2 regions of the Aurantiacibacter sp. KMU-128 genome follow, and region 2 is predicted to be linked to the other one. Evidence: predicted binding sites of a transcription regulator. Region 2 holds the regulator's gene; the other holds the start of a gene.
What was found. The regulator LexA, encoded in region 2, represses DNA repair genes until DNA is damaged. The targets are predictions, from matches to a motif close to GTTCCNCNCTTGTTCT.

Region 1: ACS0VV_RS05335 (recA-like protein) is a predicted target of LexA. The motif match lies at 8,216-8,231, and genes of this name have one in related genera.

What each region holds. Positions count from the first base shown of each region.
Region 1 is NZ_JBXORT010000001.1:1,039,148-1,054,965, reverse strand. Features, by position in the region: gene phoB (phosphate regulon transcriptional regulator PhoB) at 1-184, shown strand, start outside; gene ACS0VV_RS05355 (hypothetical protein) at 395-634, shown strand; gene ACS0VV_RS05350 (extensin-like domain-containing protein) at 721-1,449, opposite strand; gene ACS0VV_RS05345 (error-prone DNA polymerase) at 1,449-5,462, opposite strand; gene ACS0VV_RS05340 (DUF6504 family protein) at 5,818-7,368, opposite strand; gene ACS0VV_RS05335 (recA-like protein) at 7,395-8,198, opposite strand; gene ACS0VV_RS05330 (pyridoxamine 5'-phosphate oxidase family protein) at 8,335-8,805, shown strand; gene ACS0VV_RS05325 (sodium-dependent transporter) at 8,879-10,303, opposite strand; gene panB (3-methyl-2-oxobutanoate hydroxymethyltransferase) at 10,395-11,267, shown strand; gene ACS0VV_RS05315 (DUF475 domain-containing protein) at 11,307-12,380, shown strand; gene ACS0VV_RS05310 (bile acid:sodium symporter) at 12,361-13,326, opposite strand; gene prsR (PEP-CTERM-box response regulator transcription factor) at 13,353-14,717, opposite strand; gene prsK (XrtA/PEP-CTERM system histidine kinase PrsK) at 14,718-15,818, opposite strand, start outside.
Region 2 is NZ_JBXORT010000001.1:1,243,798-1,259,615, reverse strand. Features, by position in the region: gene ACS0VV_RS06385 (ComEC/Rec2 family competence protein) at 1-1,720, shown strand, start outside; gene lexA (transcriptional repressor LexA) at 1,745-2,407, opposite strand; gene ACS0VV_RS06375 (molybdopterin molybdotransferase MoeA) at 2,480-3,667, opposite strand; gene moaC (cyclic pyranopterin monophosphate synthase MoaC) at 3,654-4,127, opposite strand; gene ACS0VV_RS06365 (DUF3597 domain-containing protein) at 4,326-4,712, opposite strand; gene trpC (indole-3-glycerol phosphate synthase TrpC) at 4,809-5,597, opposite strand; gene trpD (anthranilate phosphoribosyltransferase) at 5,863-6,858, opposite strand; gene ACS0VV_RS06350 (anthranilate synthase component II) at 6,855-7,460, opposite strand; gene ACS0VV_RS06345 (phosphodiester glycosidase family protein) at 7,457-8,248, opposite strand; gene trpE (anthranilate synthase component I) at 8,245-9,756, opposite strand; gene ACS0VV_RS06335 (peptidylprolyl isomerase) at 9,769-11,697, opposite strand; gene tpiA (triose-phosphate isomerase) at 11,967-12,725, shown strand; gene secG (preprotein translocase subunit SecG) at 12,836-13,219, shown strand; gene ACS0VV_RS06320 (CTP synthase) at 13,320-14,957, shown strand; gene ACS0VV_RS06315 (Hsp20 family protein) at 15,324-15,797, opposite strand.

The DNA.
Region 1 (15,818 bases), 200 kb from region 2:
GCACCCCCGCCGCGTGTTCTCGCGCGGGCAATTGCTCGATGCTGTCTGGGGCACGGGCAGCGAAATCGAGGAACGCACGGTTGACGTGCATATCCGCCGCCTGCGCAAGGCCATCGCGCTGGACAATGTCCGCGACCCGATCCGCACGGTGCGTTCCGCTGGCTACGCGCTGGAACCGGTGTGAGGTAGCCGCATCGCTCGACGCAGGTGCAACATCTCATGCTGCGAACGCATAATGTTACGATTTGTCACAATAAATTTGTGGCATGGGAACAACAACTCGTCCCGAGTTTGGCTCAATTGAGGACATATTTTACAGCTACGGGGTTCACAGCTTCTCGCAACTGCGTTATAGGCTGGTCATTCCAGACACCTCCAATAGAATGAGGGCACGATGAAAAAGATTATTTCCAGCGCTGTCGCAGCAGGTCTCCTGCTCGGCTCCACCGCTTCGGCCGCCGCGCCGATCGCGACGATCAACACCATGACCCAACTGGCCGATGACGATGATCACGGCGGTGACGTGAGCGGCGGTACGCTGCTTATCGTGCTGGTTGTGGCTGCTGCCATTGCCGGTGCGGTCTTCCTGATCGAAGAGAGCGAAGACGAAACCGATCTGCCGACCAGCCCGTAAGCTGAGCGACATCAGAATTTGAAAGCCCCCGCTTCGGCGGGGGTTTTTGTTTGTCCGGCTTATCCTTGTCGAACAGGGATTTACGGTTAACGGCAGGTACCGATGGCAGGGCTTCTGCCCTGGTCGAGATGCAGGTGATCGGCATGCGCGGCGTTATAGTCAGGGGATAGCACCGCGCCGAACGCGGCACAGGCCGCATCGCGCGCGCCGCGCAGGAATTGCGCCTCCTCGCCCTCGCCCGGCCAATCCTCAAGCACGCTGATCCGCCGCCCGTCCTCCAGCACGAAGGCCGCGATATCGATGGCATTGCCGGTCGCGTGTTCGCTCCATGGCGCGTCTTCCGCATTGTACATCCGGCGGCAGTTATAGGTGCCGAGATGTTCGATTCGGGCGATTCGCGAATCGAAGGTTTCCAAGGCCAGCGGCTGCACCCCGTGCTCAAGCCACACGACAAGGCCAGCAGCCACCGGACAGGTCATTTCCGGTGTAGCGGGGGCAAGCGGCAGCGCGGCGCTCGTCATCCGGTCGGAGCGCGCACAGGCGGCCTCACCCGTTGCCGGCAATGGCGTGAATGCGATGTCGCTCCGCTCCAGCACAGCATGGCAAGCGGGCAAATCCCCGCGTAGCGCCGCCAGCTTGGTGCCGGTCGCCCAGCCCGGCGGATCGCGCAGATCGAGCGGTGCCCATGGATTGTGCTGCGGATTCTCTGCCAACCATGCCCGCGCAGCGATTGCCAATGCCGCAAGCACCAACAGCGCGACCACTCGCCCCGTCGTCAGCCATGCGAGAGGGTTCGCCCGTTTGCGCCGCGCCATCAGTGGAAGTCTCGCGATTTGGGAATGATCCGCACATCGCGCGGGTGGCGCGCCGTGTGCCCGAGGTCATCCACCAGATCGCGCGGGCGGATGGCCTTCCTGTCGCGCCGTTCCTCGCTGGTGAGGCTGGTGAGGTTGCGCCCTTGCGGCAGCGGGCTCGTCACATGGTCGGCGCGCGCCAGCGGGGCGTTGAGCAGATCGTCGGAAAGCGCGTGCAACTGGTGCGTCGCGTCGGTCATATGCTGGGCGATAACGTGGATCACCTCGTCATCATACTCCACCCGCCCGCGCACTTCCATCAGCCGCGAACCCATGACAACGCGCCGCTGCTTCTCCTTGAGATCAGGCCACACCACCAGATTGATCACGCCCGTTTCGTCCTCAAGTGTAATAAAACACACGCCTTTTGCGCTGCCGGGCCGCTGGCGGATCAGCACCACGCCCGCGACGTGAACCATGGAACGGAACTTGCGGTTCCTGAGATCGCAGGCGCGCACAAAGCCGCGCTCGGCCAAGGAAGGGCGCAGAAATGACATCGGATGCGCTTTCAGGCTGAGGCGCGTGGTCTGGTAATCGGCGACCACTTCCTCGGACAGCGGCATGGCAGGCAGGATCGCGCGGCGACGCTCGGCTCCCTCGTCCCGCTCATCGGCATGGGCGAACAGCGGCAGGTCAGCGCCGCTCACCAGACTGCGCGCATCCCACAGCGCCTGCCGCCTGCTCATATCCATCGAGCCGAAGGCATCGGCGCTGGCGAGCCGCTCGATATGCGCGACGGGTATGCGCGCCCGGTCGCGCAGCTCGGTGACATCGGCAAACGCCCCGTCTTCCGCCCGCGCGGCGAGCAATTGCGCAGCGACGTGCTCGGGCAGCCCGTCGATCTGCCTGAGGCCGAGGCGCAGGGCGAGGTGTTTGTCCTGGCGGCCGGTGTCGGAAGTTGATTCACGCGGAGACGCGGAGACGCGGAGGGATTCTGGACGCTCACAGAGGCACAGAGGCACAGAGGAATTCGTGCTCGCGCCGCAGGCGCAGTCATTATTTCGCGCAGAGGCCGCAGAGATCGCGGAGATAGTGGTACCACTGCCTTCTCTCCGCGCACTCTGCGATCTCTGCGCGATACTATTTTTATAGCCTTCGGCGGATTGTACTTCCTCTTCTGTGCCCCTGTGCCTCTGTGAGCGCCCCGATCCATCACTCGTCAAAAGCTCCAGCGTACAATCCCATTCCGAACAATTCACATCGGGCGGCAGCACCGTCACCCCGTGCTCGCGCGCATCGCGGACGATTTGCGCGGGCGCGTAAAAGCCCATCGGTTGCGAATTGAGCAGCGCGCAGGCGAAGGCGCCGGGGAAGTGGCATTTGAGCCAGCTCGACACATAGACCAGATGCGCAAAGCTGGCCGCGTGGCTTTCGGGGAAGCCGTATTCGCCAAAGCCCTTGATCTGGTTGAAGCAGCGTTCGGCAAAATCGGGATCATAGCCGCGCGCCACCATCCGCCCGACCATCATGTCCTCCAATTCGTGCACCATGCCGCGACTGCGGAAGGTCGCCATCGCCTTGCGCAAGCGGTTGGCTTCCTTGGAGGAGAATTTCGCCGCATCGAGCGCGATTTTCATCGCCTGCTCCTGAAAGATCGGCACGCCCAAAGTCCGCTGCAAAATGCTCGACAGCTCGTCGGGCGGGCCGTGTTCGGGCGAAGGCGCAGGGATGATCACCGGCTCCGCCCCGCGGCGGCGCTTGAGATAGGGATGCACCATATCGCCCTGGATCGGCCCGGGCCGCACGATGGCGACCTGGATCACCAGATCGTAAAACTCGCGCGGACGCAGGCGCGGCAGCATATTCATTTGCGCGCGGCTCTCCACCTGGAACACCCCCAATGAATCGCCCTTGCGCAGCATGGCGTAGGTTTCGGGATCCTCGCGCGGCACGCTCGCCAGTGTCAGCGCGCGGTCGTGATGGTCTTCCAGCAGATCGAGGCATTTGCGGATGCAGGTGAGCATTCCCAGCGCCAGCACATCGACCTTCAGGATGCCCAAGGCCTCGATATCGTCCTTGTCCCATTCGATAAAGCTCCGGTCGGGCATGGCGCCATTGCCGATCGGCACCGTATCGGTCAGCGCGCCTTCGGTGAGGATGAAGCCGCCCACGTGCTGGCTGAGATGGCGCGGCATTCCCACCATTTGGCGCGTCAAAGCAAGAACCCGGCGGAGATGCGGATCGGTCAAATCCATGCCGGTTTCCGCCGCGTGATCCTCCCCGATCTCGCGGCCCCACCCACCCCACACGGTGCGCGCCAGAGCACTCGTCACATCTTCGGACAGGCCCATCGCCTTGCCGACTTCGCGGATCGCCATGCGCGGGCGGTAATGGATCACCGTGGCGCATAATCCGGCGCGGTGGCGGCCATATTTGCGGTAGAGATACTGGATCACCTCCTCGCGCCGCTCATGCTCGAAATCGACATCGATATCGGGCGGTTCCTTGCGGTCTTCGGAGATAAAGCGATCGAACAGCAGCTGGTGGTGCGCGGGGTCGACATTGGTGATGCCAAGGCAGAAGCACACCGCCGAATTGGCCGCGCTGCCGCGCCCTTGGCACAGGATCGGCGGCTCCACCCCGGTGCGCGCGTAATCGACAATGTCCTTGATGGTGAGGAAATAGCGCGCCAGATTCATCTTGGAGATGAGCGCAAGTTCCGATTCCAACGTGTTGAAAACACTATCAGGAATGCCTGCAGGATAGCGTTCCTCAGCGCCCCACCAGGTGGCGCACTCAAGATATTCCTGCGGCCCCATGCCGGCAGAGTAAATCTCCTCCGGATATTCGTAGCGCAGTTCATCAAGGCTGAAGGCGCACGCATCCGCCACCGCGCGGGCAGCGGCAATGGCGTGCGGCCAGCGGGCGAACAGCGCGACCATCTCTTCGGGGCTTTTCAGATGCCGCTCGGCATTGGCGTGGAGCAGATGGCCTGCGCGCGCCACCGTCGTCTTGTGGCGGATCGCGGTCATCACGTCCTGCAAGGGCCGCCGCTCGGGCGCGTGGTAATGCACATCATTGGTGGCGAGCAGCGCCATCCCGTTCGCCCGCGCCAACATATCAAGCCGCTCGATCCGCGCGATATCGTCCCCCCGATAGAGATAGCTGGCGGCGATGTGGTTCAGGCCGGGCAGCGCATCGCGTAGGTGGCGCAGGAGTTCGGGAAAGGGCTTGATGATTTCGCGAGGGCGGAAATGGGACGGATTCACGCGGAGACGTGGAGGCGCGGAGACTTTGCAACTGCAGAGACCTTCTTTGCGCTCACAGAGGCACAGAGGCACAGAGGCCTTGTTCTTGCGGCGAAGCCGCTCTTCGGTTTTCACGCTCTTGGCAAGGAACGTCGCTGATTGGGAGTTGCCGCTTCGCGGCGAAGAGCCATCTCTGTGCCTCTGTGCCTCTGTGAGCGAATTACACCTCCGCGTCTCCGCGTCTCCGCGTGAACCAGAACCAGGAAACGGCACCACATTGCTCGGCAGCGTCACGGTGAAAACCCGCGCCAGATCGGGCGGCGGCAGGAGGATCAGCTGCACATCCGCGCTATGTTCGGCCAGCATCGCCAGCGATATCTCGCACGCGCCCTTATCCTGCCATTCGCCGTCCAGCTTGGCCATCCGGCCCGCACTGATAAGGCGGCAGAGGCAGCCATAGGCGGCGCGGTTCTTCGGGTAAGCGAGGAAGGTTAGCCCCTCCACCGTCTCGATCCGCGTGCCGATGACCGGGCGCAGTTTGAGCGTTTTCGCCTCGCTATGCACGCGCACCACGCCCGCCATCGAATTGGCATCGGCAATCCCCAGCGCGTCATAGCCGAGCTGGCGCGCGGTCATCACCAGATCGACCGCATCGCTCGCCCCGCGCAGGAAAGTGAAGCAGGACACCAGCCCCAGCTCGACAAAGGGCGCGCGGGCAGGCGCCGCAATGCCATCGGGATCGAGCGCGATCCGCCGCTTTTCGGGCGTAGGATGGGCGTCAGGCACAGCCCCCCTCCCCCAACCGCGCACCCGCCAATGCGGCAGGCCGCCAAAACGGATCGATCATACGCATATGTTCTACTTATGTTCTTATAAGAGATTCGCCAAGCATGGTCTTTGGCCCTGCCCCATCAACGCTCCTCTATGCTGTGTGACCACCGGCCGGGACTTTCCTACACGCCATGATTGCGCTTGGCCGGCCTGCATGGTGATGGCCCCCCTTCGCAGCCGCTTTCCTGCAATTTTCCGCGGGCTTGCGGGGCTTTGTGCGCGGGGAAAATTTGTCCTTCAGGACTGTGTAACAGGTGTATCAGGTTGCGCGGTTTGCAACATAGGCGAAGGCCGTCACCTCGGCAGCGACTCACGCAAACAGGCCCTGCAGGAACCACTCCGGCTCGCCGCCGCGACCGTCTCCGGGCAGGCCGAGGCGGTAGAGCCAGTAGCGCGCGCCGCTGGCGGTTTCGACGCGGTAGTAGTCGCGCAGGCGCGTCGCACCGCGTTCGCGCCACCATTCGGGCGCGATGCGTTCGGGGCCCTCCACGCGGGTGACGTCATACGCCTCACTGCGCCAGCGGAAGCGGCGGGGGTAGCCCGCCTCGCACACGGCCAGCACCGCGATCCGCTCCGCCCGGTCGAGCAGCTTGATGGGGCGCGTGTGGAAAGCGAGTTCGCCTTGGATCGCCGGTTCAGGCGCGAGCGGCACCTGCCAGCGTTGCGCGCGTTCGGGCAGGTGGCTGGCATGGGGCACGGGCCGCTGCACCGCCTCTGTCCCGAGCCGCGCCGTCAGCCGGTCGATACAGGCGGAGAGCGAAGTGCCATGCGCCTCTGCCGCCGCTTCCAGATCGGCCTGCCCCAGCGCCAGCGGCTCCGCCCAACTGGCGCGCAGGCGCAGCATCTCGATCCCGAAACCTGCATCCACATCGTCGAGCTTGGCGGCGAAGAGGCGGCACATATGCGCGGCATCGCGGGTGGCGGCGGCGAGTTCGAGCTCGCGCAGCAGCACCTCGCCATCCACCCGCCACAGGCCGAGCTGGAGGCGGCGCGCACCCTGCCCCCGCGCCTCAAGCTCGCGCACCATGTCCTCCGCCAGATCGGCAAGCACGGTGTCGAGCAGGTCGCGGTGGCGCAGCGGCTCCATCAGGCGGCGCTGGACGAGTGGCTGGGTGACAGGGATGACCGGCAGCAGCGGTTCGGGCACGAGGCCGGTCAGCTGGTCCATGCGGATCAGCGGGTTGGCGGCGGGCGACTTGCGGTTGCGGAAGCGGCGGTGCAGCGCGTCGCGGCCGGTCGGCCCGGTGCCAATGCCGGTGAGATCGCCCAGCCGCTTGAGGCCGAGGCGGCGCAGCACCAGCAGCACATCATGATCGAGCCGCAGCGCGGCAACGGGCAGATCGGCAAGGCGCGCGGCAATGTCCTCCTCCCCGCCGATCACTGCACCGGATGCAGCGTAATGCGCCAGCGCCCACGCCGCGCCTGCCGTGGGAGCGATAGCGGCGCTGGTGGCCAACCCGCGCGCGGCGGTGCGGGCAGCGACATCGGCGAGCAGGCGGCGCTCTCCGCCGAACAGATGCGCCACCGCGCTCACATCCACCAGCAGGCCGTCGGGCGTGTCCATCGCGCTCCATGGCCCCCAGCGCTGCGCCCAAATGGCGAGCCGTTCGAGGAAAGCGAGGTCGCCCGCCGGATCGCTTGGGTAAACCACGATCTGCGGGCAGAGCGTGCGCGCATCGGCGAGCATCATGCCCCGCGCCGCGCCCGCCGCGCGTCCGGCGGCATTGGCGGCGTCTATGCGCGGGCCGTGCGCGGTTTCGGTGATGAGGACGGTGGGCGCGGCATCCGCCCCCTCCCCCGGCTTACAGCCCTGCGCCTGCCGCCAGCGGTCGAACGCCAGCTCGCGCGCCCAGATGGCCATGATGCGGCGGGGTGCTGGCACAGCCTTTACCCATGCGCCCTCTCCCCTGCGGGGGAGAGGATGGCGGAGGCCGGAGCGGGAAGTGCGGCAGTCGCAGGCGCAGCGCGCTCCTTCGCTTCTGCCTGCCCGGAGAGAGCAAGCTGCACCAGCCGCCCGTCCTGCTCGCGCAGCACCCACTCGCCCGGCGGATGCTTGCGGGCGCGGAACAGTTCGGCGTGCCAGGCGGGTTTGCCGGGCGCTTGTGCGTTCCACAAGGGCGGAGCGGAAGGCGCAGAACGCAGCCGCCAGCGCATCCGCGCCGAGCTGAGATCGGGCGACGCGTCGAGCCGCACGAGGAACAGCGGCACGCCGTGCTTCTCGGCAGCAAGGCTGAGGCGGCGCGAGGCGGTGAAATCGAGCGCCTTGGGATTGCCCGCCACTTCGCCGATGACGCAGGCGAAATCACGGCAGCGCACCCCCTCTTCCAACGCGAAGAGCGCATCTTCAGGCGTTTTGGCGGCGACATGGATCAGGCGGTGGCGCCAGTCTTCGGGCAGGCCTGCCCGGTATGGCCGCCCGCCGAGCTTGATCGCGCGTGCCTCCTGCACCCAGAGGATCGCCTTCTCCTCTACCGCAGAGGCATCGCCCGCATCATTGGCCGCTGCCCTTGCACGCAGCCCGTCGAGCGCGAGCGCCAGCGCCCCGCCCGCGCCGCTTCCCTCGGCAGCAGGGGCGAAGATCTCGCTATGCAGCGGAGCCGCGCGCCCCGGCTGCCAGCGCGTGTTGCGGACACCGGGAGACGCCAGCTCCACCGCACGCGGCAATGCGCGCAATGTGGCAGCCATATCCATGGCGATTCGACTCCTTTGTTCCACTTATGTTCCATATCGCGAGCGCGCGCAACCACTCACCGCACCCCAGTCCCGCCTCGCCCTGCAGGCCGGATACATGGCCCTGCCAAGCCGTTGATTTGGCGAAGGAGAAATTATGACTGATACGAAACAGCTCAAGCAAGACTTCTGGAAGGCGCTTTCGGATAGCCCGTTCCTGTTCCTGCAACTCGACAGCGATCCTCAATCCGCGGTGCCCATGACCGCGCAGCTCGACAAGGATGCCGACAGCGCCATCTGGTTCTTCACCAGCCGCGACAGTACGCTGGCCACAGGTGGCCCCGCCACCGCGATGCTGGCCGGCAAGGGTCATGAGATGTTCGCCCGTTTCACCGGCACGCTGGTTGAAGAAACGAGCCGCGAACGGCTCGACAAGCAGTGGAGCCAAGTGGTCGACGCATGGTTTCCCGGCGGCAAGGATGATCCCAACCTGCTGATGCTGCGCATGGATCTGGGCCGCGCCGAAATCTGGAACAGCGACCTTGGTTTCATTGACAATGCCAAGATGCTGCTCGGCTTTGATGTCCGCGAAGAAGCGCGCAAGGAACACGCGGAAACGACGCTTTAATCGCCAGGCAAACCGCATGAGAAAGGGCCGCCGCTCCCATCGGGAACGGCGGCCCTTTTCGCTTTCCTACAGCTTACTCGCCGCCGAGCACGCCCGGGAAAATGCCGACGATCAGGATCGCGGTCAGCGCCAGCGGGCACAGCCAGCAGACGAGGAAACGCCAGAAGACATGCAAGCCGCCCGACAGGCCGTTCTCGCTATCCACCAGCCGCTTGTTCGCCACCCAGCCGACAAAGATCGAGGTCAGCAGCGCACCGATCGGCATGGTGATCTTGCTGGTAAAGGTATCAAGCGCGTCGAGCACGCCCATCCCTTCAAACAGCGGCAGGAAGCCGAGCGGGTGGAAGCCCGACAGCATTCCGGTCGACAGCGCCGACAGCGCGCCAAGGATAGCAGCACCCACGGTCACGATGCCCACAGCCAATGGACGGTGCAGCTTGAAGCGGTCGATCACCCAGGCCGAAGGCACTTCCATCAACGCCACCGAGCTGGTCAGCGCGGCAAAGCCCACCATGATGAAGAAAGCGAGGCCGATCAGCGATCCGAAGGGAATTTCCTGGAACGCGTGCGGCAGCGTCTGGAACATCAGCCCCAGCCCGCCATTGGGCTCCAGCCCGGCGGCAAAGACGATGGGGAAGATGCACAAGCCGGCAATCAGCGCCACTGCGGTATCCGCCCCGGCAATGATCGCAGAGGTACCCGCAAGGTTCACATTGCGGCCGACATAGGCGCCATAGGTCACCATGCCCGCGACACCCAAAGACAGCGAGAAGAATGCCTGCCCGACCGCTGCCAGCATAACTTCGCCGGTCAACTTCTCCGGCTCGAACGTAAAGAGATAGGCGAAGGTTTCCGCCACCGCACCGCCGAAAAAGCCGTAAATCGTGATGGCGAGCAGCAGCACGAAGAAGGTCGGCATCAGATAGACCGCCACCTTCTCAATCCCGCCCGAAACGCCGCGCGCGACGAACACCAGCGTAATAATTAGGAACGCCAGATTGAGAGCAACCGTCACCGGACCATTGGCGATCATCGCCGGGAACAGCGCTTCGACTTCCGCAAACGGCACACCCTGGAAAGCGGGGCCGGTAAGGCCGGTCGATACCAGATCGCCTGCAAAAATGCCGATGTAATACAGCACCCAGCCGCCCAGCACGCAGTAGAAGCTGAGCACAAGGAACGCCGACAGCACGCCAAGGCTCGCCACGTGTTCCCACGCGGTCGACTTGCCCGATTGCTCCGCCACCTTGCGGAAGCTCTCAGGCGCAGCCGCCTGTCCGTGGCGGCCGATCAGCGTTTCCGACAGCAGAACCGGCAGGCCGATCAACACGATGCACAGAATGTAGAACAGCACGAATGCGCCGCCACCATTCGCCCCGGCCTCTGCCGGAAAGCGCACTAGGTTGCCGAGGCCCACCGCCGAGCCGATAGCTGCAAGAATGAATGCCGTACGCGACGACCATCCGTCGCGTCCCGAACCCGCTTGGGTAAGTGCCATTATGTATTATCCTCTTGTCCCCGAAGGTATGCGAACCCTTGTGCATAGAAATGGGGGTCGCGTCGAGGGGGTCTTACGTTTAGGGAGAAGTATGTCCACGACCTACACACTCGATACATCCACCAGCCGTGCCAATCCGACGCCTGCGCCGATGCGGCGATTGACCGTGCCCAAGATCCGCGCGCGCAAGGTTGACGGGGTAACTGCAGAGCCGATCGTAATGCTCACTGCCTACACGGCGCGGCAGGCACAATTGCTCGATCCGCATTGCGATTTGCTACTGGTGGGGGATTCGCTCGGTCAGGTGATCTACGGCCTGCCCTCCACCGTGCCGGTGACAATGGAGATGATGGCCAATCATGCCGCCGCCGTGGTGCGCGGCAGCTATCACGCAGTCGTCGTCGTCGATATGCCCTTCGGTGCTTACGAAGCCTCGCCCGAAACCGCCTTTGACGCAGCCGCGCGGCTGCTGAAGGAAAGCGGCGCGGCGGCGGTGAAGCTGGAAGGCGGCGAAGCGATGGCGGAGACGGTCGCTTTCCTTACACAGCGCGGCATTCCGGTGATGGGCCATGTCGGACTGACCCCGCAGGCGGTGAACGTGCTCGGCGGCTATGCCGCGCGGGGGCGCAGCGATGCCGAGGCGGCGAAAATCGTCGGCGATGCCAAGGCGCTTGACGAAGCAGGCGCATTCGCCGTGGTGGTCGAAGGCGTGCTGGAGCCGATTGCCATCGAAGTCACCAAAGCGATCTCCTGCCCGACTATCGGCATCGGAGCCTCCGCCCAATGCGACGGGCAAGTGCTGGTTACCGAAGATATGCTCGGAATGTTCGAGCGGGTGCCGCGTTTCGTGAAGAAATATGGCGACATCGCCACCACAATCGGCGAAACGGCGGCGAAATATGCGGACGAAGTGCGCGCGCGCAGTTTTCCCGGGCCGGAACAGCTGTATCAGCCCAAGGACTGACCGCTTTTCTTCGCGAAACCACAATCAGGAACACCCAGAATGGCCACGCTGCTGCGCTATTACACCTTCTCGCTTGTCTTCACCGCGATCTGCTTCGGGCTCGGCCTGTGGTACGCGATTGCCAGCACCGATACGCTGGGCGCGGTACTGCAGATCATGTGGATCATCACGATCCTCTCGATCCTCGAAGTCTCGCTGAGCTTCGACAATGCGGTGGTCAATGCCACGGTGCTGCGCGAGATGGACCCGGTGTGGCAGCAACGCTTCCTCGTCTGGGGGATTGCCATTGCTGTGTTCGGTACGCGTATCGTCTTCCCGCTGGCGATTGTCGCGGTGGCGGCAGGCATCGGGCCGATCGAGGCGGTGAACCTCTCGCTCAACGATCCCGTACGCTATGAGGAGATCGTCTCCGGCGCGCATATCGGGATTGCCGGGTTTGGCGGCGCGTTCCTTGCGATGGTGGGCCTCAAATTCTTCTTCGATGCGGACAAGGAAGTGCACTGGATCGGCGCGCTGGAGCGGCAACTGACAAAGGTCGCCGCGCTGCCCGCCATCGAAATCGCGCTGCTGCTGCTGGTGATCTGGGTGATCTCAATGCAGCTGTCGGACGCCGACGCGCTGACCTTTATGACCGCCGGTCTGATGGGCCTTGTCACCTATATCGCGGTCGACGCTCTGGGCGAATATCTCAATATGCGCGAGGAAGCGAAGAAGGCGAGCGGCGTGGTCGTGCGCTCGGGCCTTGGCGGTTTCCTCTATCTCGAAGTGCTCGATGCGAGTTTCAGCTTTGACGGGGTGATCGGCGCTTTTGCCTTGTCGAACAACATGATCGTGATCGCACTGGGCCTGTCCATCGGGGCGATGTTCGTGCGTTCGATGACGATCCATCTGGTACGCAAGGGAACGCTGGCAGAATACCGCTATCTCGAAAACGGTGCGTTCTGGGCGATTATCGTGCTGGGCGCGATCATGCTGACCTCCGCCATCGTCCACATTCCCGAAGCGATTACCGGGCTGATCGGCGTCGTGCTGATCGGGCTGAGCTTCTGGTGGTCGGTGCGGCACAACCGCGCCGAGGCAGCGGGCGAAGTGGCTAAGGCAACTGCCGACTGAAACGCGCGGCCAACGGCGCAGAGACGACCATCTGCACCAGATGGTAGATCAGCACCGGTAACAGCACGAGCCCCGCGACATCAGGCGTGAACAACACCGCAGCCAGCGGCGCGCCCATGGCGATGCTCTTTTGCGCGCCGGCGAACTGGAACGCGATGTGGTCACCGCGCGCTAGGCGGAGTATTCTGCCGAGTAGCCAGGCTCCGCCGAAGCCAACCAGCAGCATCACCGCCACCAAAGCCAGCAGCCATACCCACGCAGCGGGATCGAGCATCGACCAGATGCCCTGCCGCACCGCGCTGGAGAATGCGATGTAGACTGCGGTGGCAATCGCGATGCGGTCCATCCAGCTGACCAGCCTGCGCCGCTGCCGCACGAAGCCGCCGAACTTGCCTTGCAGTAGCTGGCCAAGGACGAAAGGCAGGATAAGGATCATCCCGATCCGCTCCAGCCCGCCAAGGTCAATCCCCGGCATATCGCTGCGCGCCAGCAGCGCGATCAGCGGCGCGGTCAGGAACACGCCGAGCATATTGAGCACTGCGGCGGCCACCACCGAATGCGCCACATTGCCGCCCGCAATCGAAGTGTAGGCGGTGGCCGATTGCACCGTCGATGGCAGCACGCCGAGAAAGATGAAGCCCAGCGCAATGCTGGCCGGAAGCACACTCTGCGCCGCGCCCGCTGCGAGCCATCCCGCAAGCCCCATCATGCCGAATACGAACGCAACCAGCGGCAGCAAAAACCGCGCATCGCGCATTCCGCGCAGCACGTCTCCGCACGGCAGGCGCAGGCCATTGAGGAGGAACAGCAGGAAGATCGCCACATCGAGCGCCAATCGCGCCACCGGCACCGCCGCGCCCGATACCGGCGCTATGCTGGCGAGCAGGATCGCCAGCAGCAACAACCGCACCAGCGGATCGAAGAGGGAGGACAGGCGCGCAAGCATTACCGGCGCCCTCTGCCCAGCGCGCGCTAGTGTTGCAAGTCGTAGGTCTTCAGCAGGTCATACAGCGTCGGGCGGCTGATCCCCAGCAGCTTGGCGGTGCTGGAGATATTGCCCTCGCTCCGCGCCAGCGCGTGGCGGATCACCTTGCGGTCCGCTTTCTCGCGCGCGGCTTTCAGGTTGAGCACATCGGCATCCTCTTCCGCGTCGTCGCCAAGGTCGAGGTCTTCCGCGCCCACCAGCTTGCCGTCGCACATGATGACCGCGCGCTTCACCCGGTTTTCCAGCTCGCGCACATTGCCCGGCCAGCTCCAGCCATCAATGGCGGCAAGCGCGTCGGGCGCGAAACCGGTGACCGCCGGGTTCATCTCGTTGGAAAACCGTTTGAGGAACGCCTTGGCGAGCAAAGTCGCATCGCCCGGTCGCTCGGACAAAGCGGGAATTTTGACGACAATTTCGGCGAGGCGGTAAAACAGGTCTTCGCGGAACCGGCCATCGGCGACCATCGCTTCCAAGTCCTGATGCGTTGCGCACACGATGCGCGTATCGACCGCAATCGACTTGCGCCCGCCGATCCGCTCGATGGTGCGTTCCTGCAGGAAGCGGAGGAGCTTCACCTGCAAAGGCAGCGGGATGTCGCCTACCTCGTCCAGGAAGAGAGTCCCGCCATCCGCCAGCTCGATCTTGCCCTCGGTGGTTTTGACTGCACCCGTAAACGCGCCCTTCTCATGCCCGAACAGCTCGCTTTCGAGCAGGTTCTCGGGGATGGCTGCGCAGTTGATCGCAACGAAATTGCCGCTCTTCCGGTTGCTCGCATCGTGCAGTCCCTTGGCGAGCAATTCCTTGCCCGTCCCGCTCGCGCCCAGCAGCATCACCGAGACATTGGTGTTCGCCACCCGCTCGATCGTGCGCGCGACTTTGACCATTTCGGGGGCCGAGGTGATGAGCCCGCCGAGCACCGTATTGCCTTCCCCCGCGCGCGCCGCGAGCAGGCGGTTCTCTTCCTCGATAGCGTGCAGGTTGAACGCGCGGCGTACGATCAGGCCGAGCTGTTCGATATCGACCGGCTTCTGGTAGAAGTCATACGCGCCGCGCTCGATGGCGCCCAAAGCGCTCTCGCGCGCGCCATGGCCCGACGCGACGATCACCTTGGTATCAGGCTTGATCGCCATAATCGTGTCGAGCACGCGAAAGCCTTCGGTCGTTCCATCGGGATCGGGCGGCAGTCCCAGATCGAGCGTCACCACCGCCGGTTCCTCGGCACGCAACGCGGCGATCGCGGAATCGTAATCGCCCGCAATGACGACTTCGAAGTCCTCGTAAGCCCATTTGAGCTGCGCCTGCAGGCCCTCATCGTCCTCGACGATCAGCAGCTTGGGTTTGTGCTCAGCCATTTATGCAACCTCTTTTCTGGCGTCAGCCTGTTCGCGCATCGAACGCATGATCTCGCTTTGCGCGCTCAGCGGCAGGCGCAGGACAAAGCGTGTGCCCATCCCTTCGCGCGAATCCACATCAAGCCGCCCGCCCATAGTTCGCACCAGTTCGCGCGCTTCATAGGCACCGATCCCGAACCCTCCGGGCTTGGAGGAATGGAACGGCTTGAACAGCTGCGTGCGGATAAATTCGGGCGACATTCCCTCCCCCGAATCGCGGATTTCGATCACCGCGTGGTTCGCCTCTTCGCGCAGGTCGAGATAGACGGGCGCGTCATCCGCCGTCGCATCAACCGCATTCTGTACGAGATGCACCAGCGCCTGTTCCAAAGCGTCACTATCGGCTGTGACCTTGCAGTCACCGTTAGCAAGCACTTCGACGCGGTGGCGTGCCGCATATTGTGCCGACACCCGCTCCAGCAATGCCGCAAGCGCGATCTGCTGGCGCTCCTTGCCGCCGAGGCTCCCATAGCGACCCAATCGCGCGAGCAGCGCTTGCAGCTTGTCTGTCGAGTTGCGCAAAGTGAGGATCATATCCGCGCGGAATTCCGGCTTGTCGGCATGCTTTTCGGCATTCCTCGCCAGCAGCGACAGCTGGCTCGCCAGATTCTTGATATCGTGCATGACGAACGCGATGCGGCGGTTGAACTCATCGAAACGCTGCGCTTCGCCCAGCGCATCCTGGCTGGACTGCTCTGCGAGATAGCTGGCGAGCTGGCGGCCGATCACGCGCAACAGATCGAAGTCCTCCCAGTCGAGCCGGCGCGCGACGGACGGACGGGCAAGCACGACTACGCCGACCAGACGCTCGTAATGCAGCAGCGGCACCATGGCCCAGCTCGCCTCGCTCGACAGCAGCCATTCGGGACAGGCAGCGGCGGGAATCCCCGTTTCGGTGCCGCGCCGCAGATCGTCGATGTCGACAATGAACTGGCTTTCTTCAAAGAAGCGCACACCGGCGGCGGACAAGGCCTCCCCGGGCACGTCCAGATCGCTCCACTGCCAGCGCGCCGCCAACGCCAGTCCGCCATCCTCGCGTGCGGTGAGGAGCAGGCCGGAGGG
Region 2 (15,818 bases):
GCTCGCCATCCGATCCCCGGTGGATGGCGAGGCAGTGAAGGTGCGTGTCAATGTTCCGTTAGAGGCAACACGGGCGGGGATGACCGAAGGCGCGGTGATCCGCACACAAGCGCGGTTGATGCCGCCCGCTGCCCCAATGCTGCCTGGCGGTTACAATTTTGCGCGCGCCGCATGGTTTCAGGGGCTCGCGGCCACCGGAAGCGTGACAGGCGAGGTTACAATCGTCGAGCCCGCTCCGGCACGCGAGGCGTTGATCCCTTCGCTGCAACGGGAATTGTCGGCCCATGTCCGAACGCAACTCGATGGCTCGGCGGGCAGCATTGCGGCGGCTTTCGCCAGCGGTGACCGGGGCGGGATCAGCGTGGCTGATGAAGATGCGATGCGCGATTCGGGACTGACACACTTGCTGTCGATCAGCGGGTTGCACGTCAGTGCGGTTATCGGCGCCGCCTACATTCTGGCCATCAAGCTGCTGGCGCTCTGGCCGTGGCTGGTGTTGCGGGTGCGGCTACCTGTGGTGGCGGCAGGTGTCGGGGCTTTGTCGGGGATCGGCTACACCCTGTTGACCGGCGCCGAGGTGCCGACTGTGCGCAGCTGTATCGCCGCACTGCTGGTGCTGTTCGCGCTTGCACTGGGACGCGAGCCCTTGTCGCTGCGGATGATTGCCGTGGCGGCGGCGGCTGTCCTACTCGTCTGGCCGGAGAGCCTTGTGGGACCGAGCTTCCAGATGAGCTTCAGCGCGGTCATCGCGATTGTTGCGTTGCACAGCTCGGCTCCGGTTCGCGCCTTTCTCAAGCCACGCGAGGAGAGTTGGTTCGCGCGAACCGGGCGCAATACGGTGATGTTGCTCATCACCGGGCTGGTGATCGAGATCGCGCTGATGCCCATCGTCTTGTTCCACTTCCACCGTGCGGGCGTTTATGGTGCGCTGGCCAATGTGATCGCCATTCCGCTGGTGACTTTCATCTCCATGCCGCTGATCGCGATTGCCTTGCTGTTCGACATTGTGGGGCTTGGCGCGCCGTTCTGGTGGCTGGCGGGGCAATCGCTCGATCTGCTGGTCGGCATCGCCCATTTCACGGCAGCGCAGCCCGGCGCGGTGAAGCTCATTCCGCAGATGACATTGCCGACCGTCCTGCTGTTCGCGCTGGGAGGCCTGTGGCTGGCGCTTTGGAAGGGGAGGGCGCGGTTGCTTGGTTTCGCCCCCGCAGCCATTGCGAGCCTGTGGCTCTACCTAACCCCTATCCCCGACATACTGATATCGTCGGACGGTCGCCATGTGGGAATCACCGGAGAGGATGACCGTCTGCTGGTGCTGCGCGACACACGAAGCGAGTTTACGCGTGACAACCTGCTCGAACTGGCGGGGGTCGAGGGTGACCCGGTTCCGCTCGAAGATTGGAATGGAGCCGAGTGCAGCCGGGATTTCTGCGCGATCTCGCTCGAACGGGGAGGGCGCGACTGGCACCTGCTTCTGAGCCGCAGCGAAGATATCGTAGAGGAGCGCGCGCTCGCCGCAGCCTGCGAGCGGGCGGATATCGTGGTGGCTGACCGCTGGCTGCCGCGAAGTTGCGAGCCGCGTTTGCTGAAAGCAGACCGGCGGACGCTTGAGACAACTGGCGGAATGGCCATCACACTAGGTGAAGATGGCGAGCCTTCGATGCGCACCGTCGCCCAGAGCGAGGGCGGGCATGGATGGTGGCGCGGGCGGCAGGACTAGGCCCGCCACCCGACGCACAAACGGTCAGTGGTAGCGTCGCAGCAAGCCTGCGAGTTTGCCCTGAACTTCTACCTGGCTATCGGCGTAAATCTGCGGATCATAGGCGGCGTTTGCCGGATCGAGCCGGATCATGCCGCCATCATGGTAGAGATATTTCAGTGTCGCTTCCTCGCCATTCACGAGCGCCACAACAATATCGCCATCGCGGGCAGTGTTCGCCTTCTTCACCAATGCAAAGTCGCCGTCAAAAATGCCCGCTTCAACCATCGAGTCGCCCGACACTTCAAGCGCGTAATGCTCGCCAGCACCAAGCAGTGCAGCGGGTACGGGAAGGGTCTGGCTGCCTTCCAACGCTTCGATCGGAACACCGGCGGCAATCTTGCCGTGGAGGGGAATTTCGATCACATCATTGGCCGCGACCGGCGCCGCTGCTGGCGGCGTGGTGATCTTCGCCACCGCGTCATTGCCCACGTTCTCAGGCATTTTCACGACTTCGAGCGCGCGGGCACGGTTGGCAAGACGCCGGATAAAGCCGCGTTCCTCGAGAGCCGAAATCAAGCGATGCACGCCCGACTTGCTCTTCAGATCGAGCGCATCCTTCATTTCCTCGAAACTCGGAGAAATGCCCGATTCCTCAAGGCGACGGTGAATGAAAAGCAGCAATTCGTGTTGCTTGGCAGTCAGCATGGGTTGGTTCCTTACTGCGATGTTCCAATTTGGGAACGAACACGGAACACCTATGGAACACATCGCCTCAAGTCAAGCGATACCGCCATTTTGGAGCGGATAGACGGTTACGCGTTCACCTGCTGCGACGGGTGCGGCATCGATATCACGCCGGATCAGTGCATTGGCGCAGGCAAGCGTGTGCAGAGCGCTGCTATCGCGCTGCATTAGAGGGGTAACTCCGTCTCGACCGAGAATAGCGCGTAGGAATTCGGTGCGCGTCCCCCCCGGCGGAAGCGATTGTGTCAATCGCGCATCGATACTTTGCGGCAAAGGCGATGCGGAACCTCCGAATTGGCGCAATAACGGGAGCAGGAACAGGAGGGCGGTGACATAGGCGGACACCGGATTGCCCGGCAGGCCGAGGACGATCTGGTAACCCCGTTTGGCAACCAGCAACGGCTTGCCCGGGCGGATCGACACGCGCCAGAACGCGATCTCTGCGCCCCAGGCCTCCAGCGCCGGTTTGACCAGGTCATGGTCGCCTACCGATGCTCCTCCGGTGATGACGATCACCTCGCTATCCGATTGCGCAAAGGCTTCAACCAGCAAGCCCACCGAGTCGCCGATTGGGCCGAGCCGCTTCGGTTCATCCGCGAGTTCCCCGGCCAACTCTGCGATCATCGCGCCATTGGTGGCTGGAATTTGCGTTCCGATGGCTTCCGAGGGTTGCGCGACAAGTTCGTCCCCGCAGTCGATCACAGTCAGGCCCGGCTTCTTGTGCAGGGCGAGCTGCTCGACACCCGCCATGCGGACAAGTGCCAGCTGAGCGGCGGTCAGCCGCATTCCGGCAGGAAGCAGTACGTCGCCAGCTGCGAAGTCGAACCCGGCGCGGCGGATATGCTGCGGGCTGGGGCCATCGGCATTGGTTAGCGCGTGGACGTCGCCATCCCGCGCAGCGTTCTCCTGCAACAGCACCGCATCCGCGCCCTTGGGCAGTGCCGCGCCGGTGGAGATGCGCACAGCCTCTCCACTCGTAAGCTCACCAGCAAAGGGATGCCCCGCCGCGCTTTCGCCGATCACGCGCCATGGCCCTGAATGATCGCCAGCGCCAATCGCGTAGCCGTCCATCGCCGAGAGGTCCGCTGGCGGCTGGGTGCGCCTAGCGACAACAGGCTCACCAAGAACCCGCCCGTTCGCCTCGTCCACCGTTACGACTTCTGTTGCAAGCGGCTGCGCCAGCGCCAGCAGCTTCGCCTGCGCTTCTTCAAGCCCCAGCACGCCAGTCCCCGCTTTTGCCGCCGCTCTTGGCGAGCAGGCGCACGCCGCCGATCACCATGCCTTTGTCGAGCGCCTTTGCCATGTCGTAGATCGTCAGCAGCGCCACCGAGACGGCGGTCATCGCTTCCATCTCGACACCGGTCTTGCCGGTAAGCGAGGCACGCGCTTCGGCGCGGATGCCGTCTGTTTCGAAGGCGAAGTCCACGCTGACGCTGTCGAGCGCGAGCGGGTGGCAGAGCGGGATCAGCTCGCCCGTGCGCTTGGCCGCCATGATCCCCGCGATCCGCGCTGCTGCGAGCACATCGCCCTTGGGGCCGCTGCCATCGCGGACAGCCGCCAATGCCTCGTCCGACATGGAGATCCGGCCCTCCGCCACGGCGACACGCGCCGTTGCCGCTTTACCGCCGACATCGACCATGCGTGCCGCGCCAGCTTCGTCGAGATGGGTCAGGCGGCTCATGCCAGACCCGCCGGTTCGAACGGTTCAAAGGCGAACCTGTTACACCTGTTACACAGTCCTGAAACAGAAAACCGCCCTGCTGCGCCCAAAGGGCGGGCAGGGCGGTTTCGAGAGATTAGCGGCGCGATTGCGATGGTCATGCGCCGATCTGTGCCACAGTCCCAACCAGTAGGACAGGGCTTGTATGCGTGGCGAATATCAGTCGCGCAGTTCGGGCGGGATGCGGCCGCCGGCGTCGGCCAGCTTGGTCATCACCTGCTTGTGCAGCCAGATGTTCTCTTCCGCCTTGCCCGAATAATCGGTGTCGCCCATTTCGGTGGCGAGTTCCTTGCGGTTTTCGTAGCTGGGATCGAGCCCGACCAGCTTCATCAGATCGACAATCGACGTGCGCCAATTGAGCTTGTCCGAACCGTCTTTCGCATCGAGCGCGGCAGCAATGTCCACCTCGGTCTTGGGCGCGGCCTTGGCGGCGCCGAAACCGCTTGCCTTGGGCGCGGCGGCGGGAGCAGCGGGTGCCGCTGCGGCAGCCTGCTCTTCCTCGTCGTCACCGAAAATCGCGTTCTTGATCGAGCTGAAAATTCCCATGGGTAATCCCCTTCCATTGCAACGGTAGTCTGGAGTCGGACTAGCATCGGCGCAGCGCGTTGCCAATGTATGACAGCGGGCAAGAGCTTGTAAAATCTAGTCGCCGAGCAAGGACCGGGTCGCGGCGACCACATCCTCCTGCCGCATCAGGCTTTCGCCGACAAGGAAGCAGCGTACTCCGGCTTCCGCAAGGCGCTGGCAATCAGTATGGCTGTTGATGCCGCTTTCGCCGACCAGCAGGCTGCCCTCGGGTGCGAGCGGAGCAAGCCGCTCCGTGGTCGCCAGATCGGTGGTGAAGGTGCGCAGATCGCGGTTGTTGACGCCGATCAGGCGCGAGGTGAGGTGTTTCGCGGCGCGCTCCATCTCCGCCTCGTCATGCACTTCGATCAGCACATCCATACCGCGTTCGAGCGCGGCTGCCTCGATTTCGCGCATTTGTTCGTCTTCGAGCGCCGCGACGATAATCAGGATCGCATCCGCGCCGATCATCCGGCTTTCGGCGATCTGCCAAGGGTCGACCATGAAGTCCTTGCGCAAGACCGGCAGCATGGTTGCTGCGCGCGCCTGCATCATGAAGCTCTCATGCCCCTGGAAATAGGGCGCGTCGGTGAGCACGGAGAGACACGCAGCACCGCCCGCCTCGTAATCCAACGCGTGCTGGTGGGGTTTGAAGTCTGCGCGAATGAGCCCCTTGGAAGGGCTCGCCTTCTTGACCTCGGCAATCAGGCCAAAGCCCGTTTGCGCCTTGGCAGCGAGAGCTTTTTGGAACCCGCGCGGCGGTGACTGCTTGGCAGCAATCCGGTCGCACTCATCGAGCGGTTTCAACGCCTTGCGGGCCGTGACTTCCTCGCGCTTGGTCGCGCAAATTTCTTTCAGCTTGTCCATCACGATGAGCCTATGCCTTTGGGGTCCTGCCGTGTCGATAGGCTTGCCCTATTTGGTTCACACGAAGCCCACAAAGACACGAAGATGTTCCGCTGCGCCGCAGGCGGAGGTTCTCAAAAGGGTTTCGCGCAGAGGACGCAGAGTTCGCAAAGAACGCGTAGATGACCTCTTCGTACTCCGCGTTCTCTGCGCGATCCCGAATAGCCTGCGGCTTCGCCGCGATTTCAGACCTCTTCGTGTCTTTGTGGGCTTCGTGTGAACCCTACTACCTCGCCGCTGCAATCCAGCATTCGAGCAATTGCTTGGCCAGCCCCTTGTCGATGGCCTCAGCCGCTTCCTCTACGCCATCGGTCCAACTCTCGACCTCGCCCGCCACCATCAGCGCGCCTGCCGCGTTGAACAGCACCGCATCGCGATAGGGCCCCGGTGCGCCGAGCAGCAGGGCTTGCAATGCTTTCGCATTATGCGCCGCATCATCGCCGCGTATGGCCTCTACCGGCGCATGGCGCAGGCCCGCATCACTCGCATCGACGCGGCGCATACGCACTTCGCGGCCCTGCACATCGGCCAGTTCATTGCCTTCGTCGAGGCTGAGTTCGTCGAGCCCCTCGTCACCCGAGACGATAAACGTCCGCTCAGTGCCCAGACGCGCCATGGCCTCGGCATAGATCGGGACATAGGCGGGGCGGGCGATCCCGATCAACTGGCGGCGCACCTTGGCGGGATTGCTCAGCGGCCCCATCAGGTTGAAAATCGTGCGGCGGCCCAGTTTCTGCCGGATAGGCTGGATACGCGCCATCGCCGGGTGGTGGTTCTTGGCAAAGAGGAAGCAGATGCCGATTTCGGCGAGGGTCTTTTCCGCCGTGCGCCCGGCGGCTTCCATGTCCAGCCCCAGCGCCTCCAGCGTATCGGCAGCGCCTGCCTTGCTGGATGCCGCGCGATTGCCGTGCTTGGCGACCGGCACGCCGCAGGCCGCGACAACAAGCGAAACCGCCGTGCTGACATTGAGCGTGTGGTGACCGTCGCCGCCTGTGCCGCATACGTCGATGGCGTTGTCGGGCGCATCAATCGGGAGCAGCCGCGCGCGCAAGGCCCGCGCCGCCCCTGCGATCTCGCCTGCACGCTCGCCACGGTCGGACAGATCGGTGAGATATTGCGCGATCTCCTCTTCCGAAGGCGCGCCGTCGAGCATCAGGCCGAAGACGCGCTCGGCCTCGTCCTCTTCCAGCGGGGTATCGACGGGGGGCAAAATCCGGCTCATGCGGCCACCTTGGCGGGCAGGCCGCAGATAGCAAGGAAATTGGCGAGCAAAGCGTGGCCGTGCTCGGTCGCAATGCTTTCGGGGTGGAACTGCACGCCGTGAATGGGCAGTTCGGCATGGCGGAAACCCATGACAGCCTCTCCCTCAAGCCCCGGCGTCTCCGCCGTTGCATTGACCAGCAGGCAGTCGGGAATGTCCTCGACAATCAGCGAATGATAGCGCGTGGCGGTGTAGGGCGAGGGCAGGCCGGCGAATACACCCGTCCCGTCATGCGTCACCAGACTCGTCTTCCCGTGCATCAACCCGCCGCGCACGACTTTGCCGCCGAAATGCTGCCCGATCGACTGGTGCCCCAGACACACACCGAGCAGCGGAGTGGCGCTATCCGCACAGGCCGCCACCAGATCAAGGCTGATCCCCGCCTCGTTCGGCGTGCACGGGCCGGGCGAGATAAGAATCCCCTTCGCCCCGCGCGCAACCGCTTCGGCAGCGGTCAGCTCGTCATTGCGAACAACTTCTACCCCCGAGCCCAGCTGCATCAGATAATGCACGAGGTTGAAGGTGAAGCTGTCGTAATTGTCGATGACGAGAATATCGCTCATTCGCCGCTCTCTGCCCGATTGCGCACGACAATCAAGGGGCCGATTTCGGGGCCATTGTCTAGGCGTTCATTGGCCGGGTCCCAGATTTGCGAGACACTGCCGTCGAGGAACAGCGCGTTATCCACGCGCAGCACGTCGCGGTAATAGCGGGCCAGCTTGCCGAAGCTCACCGGAGCCTCGCTAATGACGAAATGCGCGCGGCCGCTCGCATCGACGCCCACGGCGTTGCGGGTGCGGTAGGAGGTACCGTCGGGATCAATCTCCGGGTGCAGCTCTCCGTTCACCACCAGCATCGGGCCGGACTGGGTGGCGAAATAGGGGCGGTTCTCGACTTCCCCGGCAAAGCGCTCGGTCGAAAGCACGCGCCATCCGCCGTCTTCCTCGCCAAAGAACACGCCGTTGGGGAGCAGGTGGAAATTGCCGGGGCCTTCGTTCTGGTTGAGCACGGTAAGGCGGCGGCCTTCCTCCACGTAATAGCCGATGGGCTGGCCGTCCTCGTCAAACATTCCGGCGTTCATGGCGAAGACGACCGAGGCAGCGTCTTGCGCCAAGGCATCGTAGGAGAACACGCGCAAGGAGCGGTAAGGCGCATCCTCGCCTTCGGGCGCGAGGTCGGTGCTGACCATGTGCTGCGCAGGGTCGGCGGTGCAATGGGTGAAGGGCGTGTCTTCGAACACCACCGGCTCGCAGATCGACACCATCTCCTCGCTCACCTCGCCCTCGAAATGCAGCTCGCACGCAGCGAGGGGTATGGAGCACAGGATCAGCAGGAGCGCGCGGTCGATCACTGGCCGAACTCCGGCTCGCCCGCGATGGCGAGCGCCTCGCTCGCCGCTGCGAGCAATGCGCCCGCCTTGTGGCGGCACTCGGCAGCTTCGTAGGCGGGGTCGCTATCCGCCACCACGCCCGCGCCCGCCTGTACGTGCATCACCCCGTCCTTTACCACGGCGGTGCGCAGCACGATGCAGCTGTCGACCGAGCCATCGGGCGCGAAATAGCCGACGCCGCCGGCATAGGCTCCGCGCGTTTCCGGCTCCAATTCGGCGATGATTTCGCATGCACGCACCTTGGGCGCGCCGCTGACGGTTCCGGCGGGAAAGCCCGCGAACAGCGCATCGAGCGCGTCCTTGTCGCCCGCCAGCTGGCCGACGACATTGCTGACGATGTGCATCACATGGCTGTAGCGTTCGATGGTGAAGCTGGCGGTGACCTCCACGCTGTCAGCACCCGCCACCCGGCCCACATCGTTGCGCCCGAGATCGAGCAGCATCAAGTGTTCGGCGCATTCCTTCGGGTCGGCAAGCAGGCTCGCCTCGTTCGCCTTGTCCTCTGCCTCGGTGGCTCCGCGCGGGCGGGTTCCCGCGATTGGGCGGATGGTCACTTCGCCGTCGCGCACGCGGACGAGGATTTCGGGCGAGGAACCGACCACGGCGAAGCCGGGCAGATCGAGGAAATAGAGGAAGGGCGAGGGGTTGACCCGCCGCAGCGCCCTGTAAAGCGCGAGTGGCGGCAACGGAAACGGGCAGGTGAAACGCTGGGCGAGCACCACCTGGAAGATATCGCCCGCCGTGATGTAGTCCTTCGCGCGCAGCACCATCTCGCGGTAGCTCGCTTCGGATACCACGGGTTCGAGGGCGGCTTCGGGAAGTTCGGCAAGGCGCTGCGTTTCCGGAACCGCCTCCGCCAAGCGCCGCAGCGCCTCGTCGATCCGCTCGACCGCGCGCTCTACCTTGCCTGCCGCATCCGCACCATCGGCCCAAAGCGGAGCGATCAGGAAAAGGTCATCGGTCAACCGGTCGAACACCAGCACCAGTGCAGGGCGGGCGAACAGCATATCGGGCAGCGCCAGCTCGCTTTGCGGGGCGCGAGGGAGCTTTTCGACGAGGCCGATGGTCTCGTATCCGAAATAACCGACAAGGCAGGCGAGGGCGGGCGGGAGGCCTTCGGGCACATCGATGCGGCAGGCATTCACCAGCGCGCGCAGTTCGGTCATCGCATCGGCGGGGAGCGGTTCGAACGCCTCGCGGTCATGCCGCCACTGCCGGTTGACCTCGGCGCGTTCGCCCACGGCGCGGAACAGCAGATCGGGATCGAGACCGAGCAGCGAATAGCGCCCGCGAACCTCGCCGCCTTCCACCGATTCCAGCAGAAAATCGCCGCGCCCTTCCTCGATCAGCTTGAGCGCGCCGCCCACCGGCGTTTCGGTATCCGCGACCACGCGCCGCCAGACGAGCGTGTTGCGGCCTTCCGCCAGCGCGGCAAGCGCCTCGGCCTGATGATGGACAGCGGCGCTCAGCGAACCTGCTCCCTAGCGGCTGATAAGGCCCGTGCGGACCGCATCGATACCCGCATCATTGCGTTCGATCGCAATGCTGCGCTCCGCGCCATTGATGAATTGCTGGAGATATTCATCGCCGATCACCTGCGACAATTGCGCGGCGGTGTTGGCCACATCCTCGCTATCAAGCGCCAGTTCGGGAGTTTCGATATTGTCTAGTTGCACCACGTACCAATTGCCGGCTTCGGGCACCGCTACACGTTCGGTGGTGCCTGCTGCCATCGAGAAGAACAGAATGGTGGCGCGGGTGATACGTTCTTGCTCGGCCAGCTCGCGGCGGTTGAGATTGATCGACTGCACATTGGGCAGATCGACCTCTTCCGCGGCCACGGCCTGGGCCAACGACATTCCACCTTCGACCCGCGCGAGCACGCGCGCTGCGGCTTCGCCTGCTGCTGCCAACCCCTGTTCGCGGCGCCATGCCTCGATCAATTGCGGACGAAGTTCGGCAATCGGCGGAGCGGCGCTGCGGACAATCGATTCCACATCGAAGATAAGGAAAGCCTCTCCCGGCACCAGCTCGGTGATTTCCGGATCGCCTTCGCCAATTTCGAACGCAAAGCTGACAACGCGGGCGAGCTGCGGCGGGGCCTGTGCGGGCTGGCCATAGACCCGGCCATCGGCCAGCAGCTGCGGCGTGGTGCTGAGTTCGATGCCCAATTCCTCGGCCGCCTGCTCCAGCGTCTTGCCGCGCGCGAATTCGGCTTCGAGCCGCTCGGACACCTCTTCCAGCGCCTGCTGCACGCGTTCCTGCATCAGCGTTTCGCGGATTTCCTCGCTCGCCTGTGCCAGCGTCTTGCCGGGAATTTGCGTGACATTGTCAACGCTCAGCACATACCAGCCAAGCGAACCGCGCACCGGCCCGGCAAAATCGCCCCGATCCGCCGCATAGGCAGCGTTGGCCACAGCCTGCGAAGCGGTCGCGGCGAAATCGGCTTGCTCGACATCTTCCACCGATGTGGTGGCAAGGCCGCGCCGCTGCGCGATCTGTTGCAGGCTCGCGCCGCCCTCGGCCTGTTCCAGCACGGCGCGCGCATCGGCTTCGCTCTGCAGCACAAGCTGCGTAAAGCTGCGCCGCTCGCTGGCCTGATAGAGGACGCTGTCGGCCTCATACCGGGCCGCGATCTGTGCCTGCGTTACCGGCGGCAGGTCTGCCGCCACTTCGTCCGCGCCAAAGGCAGCGTAACGCAGGGTGCGGCGTTCGGGGCGGATGTAGCTGGCGCGGTTTTCCGCATAGAAGGCCGAAATCTGCGCGTCGGTCGGGTCACCTTGGGGCGCGAACAGATTGGCGGGGAACACGGCGGCGCTACCGCTGCGCGTCTCGTTGAGAAGCTGCGCGTAGGTGCGCGCCATGCCCAGCGGCATCCGCGCCTGATAGGAAATCGGCACCACCGTCTGACGCGCGAGCAGGCTGAGCGCCAGATCCTCGCGCACCGTCGCCTCGGTCAGGCCACGCTGGCGCAGCATGGCGCGGAAGGCCTCGGCATCGAATTCGCCGTCGAGCCCGGTAAAGCCGCCACCACTGATAATCTCCGAATTGACCAGGTTGCTTCCCGCGCGCAGCCCCATCAGCTGGGCAAACTCGGCCAATGCATTGCGGCTGAGCACTTGTTCGAGAACGTCGTCAAAGCCGCCTTGTTCGATAAAGGCCTGGAGCGACAAGGTGGGGTTCTGGCCGCGCGCCTGCTCGAAAGCGTTGGTGACGTTCTGGCTGAGATCGGATGTGGAAATCGTCCGTTCACCCACCACGGCCACACGGTCGCCACCGGCAACACCGCCGAACATCCCCGTATTCGCCACGTCGGAGCTGGCAAAGGCCAGCGCGATCAGCGCCAGAAAGCCCAGCGTGACACCGATGCCGATTTTCGACTGGAAGAAGTTGCGAAAGAAGGAAATCATAGGAAGGTTTCGATCCGGAACGAGCCCAACAGGCCATGAATGACTAAGGTACACGACAGGGCAAAGCGCAGGTGCGTCGCCCGTTATTGCCGCTCGCCATATAAGGCCTGCGACCCTATCGCAACAGGCTGCACGCAGTCGGCGAAATAATGCGAATGGCACTTTGACAAGCCTGTTACACCCGATTAGCGGGCATTGGACAGAAACGCAGCGGCGCCGCGTCCCCGTGGGACTTGTTTCGGCACCCGGCGGAATTTACAGGAATTTTGATGACGACCCGTCCTTTCATTGTCGGCAACTGGAAGATGCATGGCACGCGTTCGATGCTTTCCGAAGCGCGCGCGATCGACCGTGCGGCCGAACGGCTTATCAAGGTGGAAGTGGCGCTCGCACCGCCCTTCACGCTGATTCACGCGGTTCATAAAGAAGCGGGCCTGATCGCGGTCGGCGCGCAGGATTGCCATTCGGCGGAAAGCGGTGCGCATACCGGAGACGTCTCTGCCGCGATGGTCAAAGATGCCGGTGCCAGCTTCACAATTGTCGGCCATAGCGAGCGGCGCGCGGGCTACGGAGAAACCAACGCCCTGGTGAAGGCCAAGGCCGAAGCGGTGATTGCCGCAGGGATGAACGTGATCGTCTGTGTCGGCGAAACCGAGCAGGATCGCGCGGCGGGCAAGCACGAGGATGTCGTGGCGCGCCAGCTCAAGGGTTCCTTGCCCGAGGGCGATGGCGCGGCGGAGAAAATCACCGTGGCCTATGAACCTGTCTGGGCCATCGGCACGGGCAACACGGCAACGCCGGACGATATCGCCGCCATGCACGCCGCGATTCGCGGCAAGCTGGTAGCGCTCTATGGCGAAGCGGGCGAAGCGATCCGCATCCTTTACGGCGGCTCGGTGAATGCCGGCAACGCTGCGGAGATCCTTTCCACTGCCGAAGTGGGCGGCGCGCTTGTTGGCGGCGCCAGCCTGACGGCGGAGAGCTTCCTCGGCATTATCGTTGCCGCCGCCGAGCGCGACGAGGCCTGATCGCAGACGGGAGACGCGGCCACTCGCCCCTTGTGGTATGTGGCTGCAGCGCCTAAATGCGCCCCCAGTTTTACTACCCTTTCTGATTGACTGACCGAACCATGGCTAATCTGTTCAACTTCCTCCTCGTCATCCAGGGGCTTGTCGCGGCCACGCTCGTTGGCCTTGTGCTGATGCAGCGTTCCGAAGGCGGCGGCCTTGGTATTGGCGGTGGTGGAAGCCCGGGCGGCGTTATGTCGGCACGGGGCGCAGCAAACTTCCTCAGCCGTGCGACCAAATGGTCGGCGGTGATTTTCGTGGTGCTGGCGATCGTGCTCGCGGGTCTTGCGCCAACCGTCATGGGCGGCGGCGAGCTGGAAAGCACGCTCGATCGTTCGACCGCAGCCAGCGATGCCGCTGTTCCGGCGGGGGCGGAGGCCGCTCCGGCCCCGGCTACCGGTGAAGCCGAGGCTGCACCGGCCGAAGACGATCCGCTGGCAGACGTCGCCGAGTAGGCGCTCCTCCAACTTATCCATCATTAATCGCGTTGTGGCGGTGAAAACCGCTGCAATCCGCTTGCCCCGAATCCGAAACGAGGCTTAAGGCTCTCCTCCCATGGCGCGGTATATTTTCATCACCGGCGGCGTGGTTTCCTCGCTTGGCAAAGGTCTCATGGCAGCCTCATTGGCGGCCCTTTTGCAGGCGCGTGGCTACAAGGTCCGTATCCGGAAATTCGATCCTTATCTCAATGTCGATCCGGGCACGATGAGCCCGTATCAGCATGGCGAAGTGTACGTCACCGATGACGGGGCGGAAACCGATCTCGACCTTGGTCACTATGAGCGGTTCACCAACGTCTCCGCCCACCAAAACGACAATATCACTTCGGGCCGTGTCTACCGCGACATCATCGCCAAGGAACGGCGCGGCGATTATCTGGGCGCGACGGTGCAGGTGATTCCGCACGTCACCGATGCGATCAAGGCGTTCGCGCTCGCCGATCAGGGCGATCATGATTTCATCCTGTGCGAAATCGGCGGCACGGTGGGCGACATCGAGAGCCTGCCCTTCATGGAAGCGATCCGCCAACTCAGGAACGAGCTGGAGCCGGGGCAAACGCTCTCGGTCCACGTAACGCTGGTGCCCTATATCAAGGCGGCGGGCGAGCTGAAGACCAAGCCGACCCAGCACTCGGTGCGCGAACTTGCCGCGCTGGGCATCAAGCCAGACGTCTTGCTGTGCCGCTGTGAACACCCGCTGCCCGATAGCGAGCGGCAGAAAATCGCCAATTTCTGCAATGTGCGCAAAGAGTCCGTGATCCCCGCGCTCGATGCCAGCAGCATCTATGCCGTGCCGCAGCAATATCACGAGGAAGGGCTGGACACCGAAGTGCTGCGCCATTTCGGTATGCTCGGCACCTCCAACCCGCCAGACATGGCGCGCTGGGCAGACGTGGTCGATCGCTACGAAAATCCTGAGGGCGAAGTCACCATCGGTGTGGTCGGCAAATATGTCGGCCTGCCCGATGCCTACAAGTCCTTGAACGAAGCGCTGATCCACGGTGGCATGGCCAACCGCACCAAGGTCAATATCAAATGGATCGATGCGGAGATCTTCGAAGGCGACGACGCCGATATCGCCGCGCAGCTGGAGCCGATGCACGGCATTCTGGTGCCCGGCGGCTTTGGCGACCGGGGCAGTGAGGGCAAGATTGCATCGGTCCGCTTCGCGCGCGAGCGCAAGGTTCCCTTCCTCGGGATTTGCCTGGGGATGCAGATGGCCTGCATCGAAGCCGCGCGCGATCAGGGGATTACGGCAGCTTCTTCAACCGAATTCGGGGAAACCAGCGAGCCGGTTGTCGGCATCATCACCGAATGGATGAGCGAAGAGGGGCTGCAAACCCGCTCTGCCGAAACCGACCTTGGCGGCACAATGCGGCTGGGCGCCTATCCGGCCAAGCTGGCGGGCAACAGCCATGTCAGCGGCATTTATGGCGGCGCGGAAGAAATCAGCGAACGCCACCGCCACCGCTACGAAGTCAACTCCGCCTATATTGAACGACTGGAGGCTGGAGGGCTGATCTTCTCCGGAATGTCGCCCGACGGCCTATTGCCGGAGATTGTCGAGCGGCCCGATCACCCGTGGTTTGTCGGCGTGCAATTCCATCCCGAATTGAAGAGCCGCCCGTTCGATCCGCACCCGCTGTTTTCGGGCTTCATCGCCGCTGCGCTGAAGCAATCACGACTGGTGTGATCCGCTATGCTTAACATGAATATTACAAACGCCACCGTTTTGTAACAAATCACTTGCGCGTTGCACCTGCGAAATAGTAACAAACGAGAACAGGCTGTGTGGGGGAAGCCGCATTCTCACCTTTGAGGGAAGGGGAGGGATGCCGCGTAATTTCTGCGTCAGTTTGAACAACCGGATTCGACCGGCCGTGCGCGGAAAAGCAAAGGCTTTTCAAGCGGCGACGGCGTGGTCTTGCGGTGGGAAATAGGCTGTCTCTTGCGACCCGGATAGCCCGTTTCCCGCGCGAGTCGGCGTTACAAACGTCGAGGGGGCGGGTTTTAGCGGACCCGCCCCCATAGTTTCATCCTGAGGCAGGATTTTCCGGCGTCAGGCAGCGGCCTGGTCGCTGTCCTTCTTGTCGCCGTCGACAATTTCCAGCGTGTTGCCGCCAATCGCAATTTTCTTGGGCTTCATCGCCTCGGGCACTTCGCGCACCAGATCGATCACCAGCAGGCCATCTTGCAGATCGGCGTTCTCGACGCGGACATAATCGGCCAGTTCGAAGCGGCGCTCAAACCCGCGATTGGCGATGCCGACATGGAGCATTTCGCCGCCATCGGTGGCCTCGTCGCGCTTCTTGCCGATCACGGTGAGCAGGTTCTGCTGGGCGGTGATGTCGAGATCGCGCGGGCGGAAACCGGCCACGGCAATGGTGATGCGATAGGCATCTTCGTGGCGGCGCTCGATATTGAAAGGGGGGTAGTTATCGCCCGCATTGCGCGCATTGTTCTCGAGCAGGTCAAACAGACGGTCGAAGCCAACGGTAGAACGGCGATAGGGGGTCAAATCAAAACGGTTCATTGCAACAAATCCTCTTTTGAG